Defluviitalea raffinosedens: one gene and its partner. The protein of the gene in region 1 binds, or shares a complex with, the protein of each later gene. Links are inferred from orthologs where the notes say so. Each region holds a gene or a part of one and is shown in the gene's direction. Other genes may lie near its edges.

Evidence for each region.
Region 2: the proteins of tig (region 1) and rpsG are in contact, whole or in part, in a crystal structure (PDB 3GTY), measured with the Thermotoga maritima proteins. The link is inferred for Defluviitalea raffinosedens from one-to-one orthologs. Residues at the interface, in WP_004081061.1 of Thermotoga maritima: Glu122, Val124, Val129, Leu130, Tyr133, Glu188, Gly259, Ile262, Tyr263, Glu266, Ser270, Glu273, Gln274, Glu277, Arg308, Gln311, Ile312, Ser315, Tyr316, Glu325, Arg329, Arg336, Leu363, Phe366, Trp367, Arg373, Leu377, Arg381, Leu384, Glu387; in WP_004081843.1 of Thermotoga maritima: Lys34, Lys52, Lys55, Glu59, Arg62, Gln63, Glu66, Asn67, Lys69, Val71, Arg95, Ala109, Lys110, Lys111, Gly112, Arg113, Pro114, Glu117, Glu121, Ile124, Ala125, Tyr127, Asn128, Asn129, Thr130, Gly131, Lys135, Asp139, Arg142, Met143.

What each region holds. Positions count from the first base shown.
Region 1 is NZ_JAFBEP010000002.1:170,788-173,980, reverse strand. Bases 138-2,996 are described here. They hold tig (trigger factor), read left to right. Parts: upstream 138-851; coding sequence 852-2,141; downstream 2,142-2,996. Other genes in these bases: clpX (ATP-dependent Clp protease ATP-binding subunit ClpX), read left to right, coding at 2,799-2,996; clpP (ATP-dependent Clp endopeptidase proteolytic subunit ClpP), read left to right, coding at 2,193-2,777; JOD07_RS02730 (DUF503 domain-containing protein), read left to right, coding at 367-648; bglS (beta-glucanase), read left to right, coding at 138-176. Outside these bases: more of bglS, read left to right, coding at 1-137; more of clpX, read left to right, coding at 2,997-3,193. UniProt on the Bacillus subtilis protein: Involved in protein export. Acts as a chaperone by maintaining the newly synthesized protein in an open conformation. Functions as a peptidyl-prolyl cis-trans isomerase.
Region 2 is NZ_JAFBEP010000001.1:193,303-196,424, reverse strand. What follows is about bases 29-2,816. They hold rpsG (30S ribosomal protein S7), read left to right. Parts: upstream 29-1,081; coding sequence 1,082-1,552; downstream 1,553-2,816. Other genes in these bases: fusA (elongation factor G), read left to right, coding at 1,685-2,816; rpsL (30S ribosomal protein S12), read left to right, coding at 518-931; JOD07_RS00990 (ribosomal L7Ae/L30e/S12e/Gadd45 family protein), read left to right, coding at 265-504; JOD07_RS00995 (methyl-accepting chemotaxis protein), read left to right, coding at 29-82. Also shown: more of JOD07_RS00995, read left to right, coding at 1-28; more of fusA, read left to right, coding at 2,817-3,122.

The sequences.
Region 1 (3,193 bases):
ATGGAGAACCAGTATATACAGCCACCGAGAACATTCCTGTTACTCCTGCCAAAGTAATGATGAATGTGTGGCCGGGAACAGGTGTTGACGGTTGGCTCAATGCTTTCGATGGGAAAGTACCATTGACAGCAGAATACGACTGGATTCGTGTGACACAATATGATCGCTCTGAATAATTGTGGCTATACTAGGCTAAATTCTTTTTAAGATATTCCTTAAGAAGAGTTTAGCTTATTTTGTATTCAAAGATCGAATGATTTTTCAGAGCACTTTGTTCTTTTTCATAGAATATGATAATATAGTTTATAATATTCCTATATGGAGCATCCTATTTATTTAGGAAAAACATATAAATGGAGTGTTATTATGATCATTGGAACATGCAAGATTTATTTCCGGGCAAACTGGGTATCGTCATTAAAGGAAAAGAGAATGATTTTAAAAAGTATTATAAGCAAAGTCAAACATCGCTTTAATGTATCCATTGCTGAAATAGAAATGCAGGATTCCCATCAGAATGGAGTGATAGGCATTGCCTGTGTTTCTCAGGAGACCCAACATGCCGACCAAATGATTCAAAATGTAATTAATTATATAGAAAATAATATTGAAGCGGAAATTTATGATATCGAAATAGAAATCATATGACGCCTTGACGTTGTTTTTTTTATTAGATATAATGTTTTGGAAACTGGTGATAATAAAGAAAATATGCATTTTAGTAGATTTACAGTATAGTATATGGTATAATATTTAAATGGCTATTTGTAAATTTTACTTTACAAAAATACTATGTGCACCTGATAAAGCAATGTACATAGATAAAAATATCGTTCAAGGAGGACAAATGAATGAGTTCGCAGTTAGAAAGATTAGAAAATAATCAAGTTAAATTGACAATTGGAGTTTCGGCAGAAAGATTTGAAGAAGGTATGCAATATGCCTTCAATAAAAATAAAAAACATATTTCAATTCCTGGATTCCGTAAAGGAAAAGCTCCAAGAGCATTTGTAGAAAAAATGTATGGTCCAGAGATTTTTTATGAAGATGCCATTAATTACGTTATTCCTGACGCATATGAAGCGGCAATTAAAGAACACAATTTAGAAGTTGTATCAAGACCTGAATTTGATGTTGAAAAAATTGAAAAAGGTAAGGATATAGTGCTTACTGCTATTGTAACAGTAAAGCCTGAGGTAACATTAGGTCAATATAAAGAAGTTACAGTACCAAAAATGGATATTGAAGTGAAAGATGAAGAAATTGAAGAAGAATTAAAGAAAGTTCAAGATCAAAATGCCCGTATTATTACGGTAACAGACCGTCCTGTTAAAGACGGAGATGAAGTTATTATAGATTTTGAAGGATTTATGGATGGAAAAGCTTTTGAGGGCGGAAAAGGAGCAGATTATTCTCTTAAAATAGGTTCTCACAGCTTTATTGATACTTTTGAAGAACAACTCATCGGAGCAAATCCTGGAGATGAAGTAGAAGTTAATGTTACTTTCCCTGAAAACTATCATCAAAAGGATTTAGCAGGTAAACCAGCTTTATTTAAAGTAAAAATTAAAGAAATTAAAGAAAAAGAACTTTCAGCATTAGATGATGAATTTGCAAAGGATGTTTCCGAATTTGAAACTTTAGATGAATACAAACAAGATATTAAGGCAAAACTGTTAGAGCAAAAAGAAAAAGCTGCTAAGTTAGAAAAAGAAAGAAATGCCCTTGAAAAAGTCATTGAAAATGCAAAAATGGATGTACCGGAAGTAATGATTAATAATCAAATTGATCAGATGGTACAAGACTTCAGCATGAGAATGAAATATCAAGGCTTGCCAGTTGAACAATATCTTCAATTTACAGGACAAACAATGGAAAATCTTAGAGAAAACTTCCGTTCTGATGCAGAGTTCCAAGTAAAAGCAAGATTAGTTCTTGAAGAAATTGCTAAGAATGAAAACATTGAAGTAACGGATGAAGAACTAAATGATGAATTCAAGAGAATGGCTGAACAATATCAGATGGAGTTAGACAAATTATTAAGTAATGTTGGAGATGCGGAAAAAGAAGCAATAAGAGAAGATATCAAAATCAGAAAAGCTGTTGACTTGGTAGTAGATAGCGCAAAAGAAGCAAATTAATCCGCAGAAATTATACTCTATGCTAAAAATAAGTATAAGGAGGAATGCTGTATGAGCTTAGTGCCAGTAGTTGTTGAACAGACCAGTAGGGGCGAACGTTCCTATGATATTTATTCCAGACTGCTAAAAGACAGAATTATTTTTCTTGGTGAAGAAATCAACGATGTTACAGCAAACCTGGTTGTTGCACAGCTTTTGTTCCTGGAAGCAGAAGATCCTGATAAAGATATTCATTTATATATAAATAGTCCTGGTGGCTCTATTACAGCAGGTATGGCAATCTATGATACGATGCACTATATTAAGCCGGATGTATCCACTATTTGCATAGGTATGGCTGCAAGTATGGGCGCTTTTCTACTCAGTGGCGGAGCAAAAGGAAAAAGATTTGCTGTTCCTAATGCAGAAGTCATGATTCATCAGCCTTTAGGAGGGGCAAGGGGTCAGGCAACAGATATTCAGATTCATGCAGAGCATATTCTTAAAACCAAGAAAAAAATGAATCAAATGTTAAGTGAGAATACCGGGCAACCCCTTGAAAAAATTGAGAGAGATGTAGAAAGAGACTATTTCATGACCGCACAGGAAGCGAAAGAATATGGGCTGATTGATGAAGTGATTACTTCAAGGAAGTAGTAAATAATAAGAGGTGAGCTAATGGCTGGAAGATATGAAGAGAAGAAACAGCTTAAGTGTTCATTTTGCGGAAAAAACCAGGAGCAAGTGAGACGCTTAATCGCTGGCCCTGGTGTATATATATGTGATGAATGCATTGAGCTGTGCTCCGAGATCATAGAAGAAGAATTCGATGATCTTCCTGAAAATAGAGAAGTCGCTAAGGTTCCTAAACCCAAAGAAATTAAGGCTGTTTTGGATGAATATGTTATAGGGCAAGATAAAGCAAAAAAAGCCCTTGCTGTTGCGGTGTATAATCATTATAAAAGAATTTATTCTGATGACCGTTATGATGATGTTGAGCTCCAAAAAAGTAATATTTTGATGCTTGGTCCTACAGGCTCAGGTAAAACTTTGCTTGCACAAACCTTAGCAAA
Region 2 (3,122 bases), on another replicon or contig:
GTGCAAGACGATATCAGTTGCTTATAAAGCTGCAGATCAGGAAACTTATGTACTTTGTATCGACCTGCTATGCAGATTCTAGAACGTGAGAAGCTTCCACACTCTCAGCATATTATGTGATATACCAAGGTATCGCAAAAACTGGAAAATTCAATATTACCTTGACATTTTTCTTGCTAAGTGATAAAATTCATCAGTGTGTGTTTAAAAATCATATTATGATATGATTTCCCACATAAAAATGAACCTGAGAGGGGGATTTATGTGCACAGACTAAAAACACATCAAAAAGTAGTAGGAGCAAAGCAAACAGCCAAAGTATTAGAGAATAATCAAGCTGAGGTTGTTTATGTTGCTAAAGATGCAGACGAGCGCGTAGTGCGCAGAGTTCTGGAGCTCGCAAAAGAGCGTAATGTACCGATCGTCATGGTAGAAACCATGGCAGAACTGGGTAAAGCATGCAATGTAGAAGTAAAAACTGCGGCAGCAGTAGTTATTAAGTAAGGAGGTGTAAAGCATGCCCACATTTAATCAGTTAGTACGTAAAGGAAGAAAAACAGTTGAGAAAAAATCAACTGCACCAGCGCTTCAAAAAGGATTCAACTCCTTAAAGAAGAAAGCAACGAATCTTTCTGCTCCACAAAAGAGAGGAGTTTGTACAGCTGTTAAAACAGCTACACCAAAGAAACCAAACTCAGCTCTTCGTAAAATTGCGAGGGTACGTCTTACTAACCAAATCGAAGTAACAGCGTACATTCCTGGAGAAGGACACAACCTCCAAGAGCATAGCGTTGTTCTTATCAGAGGCGGAAGAGTAAAAGACCTTCCTGGTACAAGATATCACATCATTCGTGGTACATTAGACACAGCTGGAGTAGCAAACAGAAAACAAGGCCGTTCCAAATACGGAGCAAAGAGACCTAAAAAATAAGTCGTTTAAGACATAAAGTGCCCAGACGGATACAGATATAACTCTGCGTGAAGCGGTTATAATATAGATGTAGCGGACCTGGAGCACGTAACGTACATTTTGTACGAGTACCGATGAGATAATTAATCCATTATTAAGGAGGGAAGAATCGTGCCACGTAAAGGACATGTTTCAAAAAGAGAAGTACTGCCTGATCCTTTGTACAATAGCAAGGTTGTTACAAAGTTAATTAACAATGTAATGCTTGACGGGAAAAAGGGAGTTGCTCAAAAAATCGTATACGGCGCATTTGAAAGAATAGCTGAAAAAACAGGTAAAGATGCTTTAGAAGCATTCGAAGAAGCATTAAACAACATTATGCCTGTTTTAGAAGTAAAAGCTCGTCGTGTAGGGGGAGCAACATACCAAGTACCAGTAGAAGTAAGACCTGACAGAAGACAAACATTAGGACTTCGCTGGTTAGTGTTATATGCTAGACAACGCGGTGAAAAGACAATGACAGATCGTCTTGCAGCAGAAATCTTGGATGCTATTAACAATACAGGCGGAGCTGTTAAGAAAAAAGAAGATACACACAAAATGGCAGAAGCCAACAAAGCATTTGCACACTACAGATGGTAATGATATACGAAAGTATATCATTACTCTACATAGAAATTGGATTCTTTGTAGATGTGCATAAAAGTTAAAAAACAGTAAAAACTACCGAAGTAAAGAAATAGATAAGTAGATATTACCAAAGGAGGAGTAACTTTGGCAGGAAGAGAATTCCCGCTTGAACGTACCAGAAATATTGGTATTATGGCTCATATTGATGCGGGAAAAACAACATTAACTGAGCGTATTTTATTTTATACCGGTCGTACCCATAAACTTGGTGAAAGCCATGAAGGCACTGCAACTATGGACTGGATGGAACAAGAACAAGAAAGAGGTATCACGATCACCTCTGCAGCAACAACTTGCCAATGGAAAGGTAATCGTATTAATATTATTGATACACCTGGTCACGTTGACTTCACCGTTGAAGTTGAACGTTCTCTTCGTGTATTAGATAGTGCTGTTGGTGTGTTCTGTGCAAAAGGTGGCGTAGAACCTCAATCAGAAACTGTATGGCGTCAAGCTGACAAATATCATGTTCCACGTATGGCTTTCGTAAATAAGATGGATATTATGGGAGCCGACTTTTACAATGCAGTGGCAATGATGAAAGAAAGATTAAATGCCAATGCAGTGCCAATTCAATTACCAATTGGTAAAGAAGAAACTTTTACAGGAATTATCGACTTAATGAAAATGAAAGCCTACATCTATAAAGATGATTTAGGAAAAGACATTTCAGAAGAAGAGATTCCTGAAGACATGAAAGAACAAGCAGAAGAGTACAGAATGGCAATGGTTGAAGCAATTGCTGAAACCGATGAAGAATTGATGATGCTTTATCTTGAAGGAGAAGAATTAACTGAGGAACAGTTAAAAGCAGCTCTTAGAAAAGCAGTAATCAATGTACAAATCATTCCTGTACTTTGCGGTTCTGCGTATAAGAATAAGGGAGTTCAAAGACTATTAGATGCTGTAGTAGAATACCTTCCTGCACCAACGGATATCCCATCTATTAAAGGGGTAATTCCAGGTACAGAGGAAGAAATCGAAAGACATTCTTCCGATGAAGAGCCTTTCTCAGCATTAGCATTTAAAATTATGAGCGACCCTTATGTTGGAAAACTTGCATTCTTTAGAGTATATTCTGGTACAATGAACTCCGGTTCTTATGTACTTAACTCTACAAAAGGCAAGAAAGAAAGAATCGGTCGTATCCTGCAGATGCATGCAAATCACCGTGAAGAAATTGATAAAGTATATTCCGGTGACATTGCGGCAGCAGTTGGATTAAAATTCACAACAACAGGAGATACCCTTTGTGATGAACAACATCCTGTTATCTTAGAATCCATGGTATTCCCAGAGCCTGTTATTTCTGTTGCGGTTGAACCAAAAACAAAAGCAGGTCAGGAAAAAATGGGAATTGCCCTTTCTAAACTTGCAGAAGAAGACCCAACATTTAGAACTTACACCGATAAAGAAACAGGACAGACCATTATTTCAGGAATGGGAGAACTTCACCTTGAAATTATTGTTGACCGTCTGCTTCGTGAATTTAAAGTAGAAGCAAATGTTGGTGAACCACAAG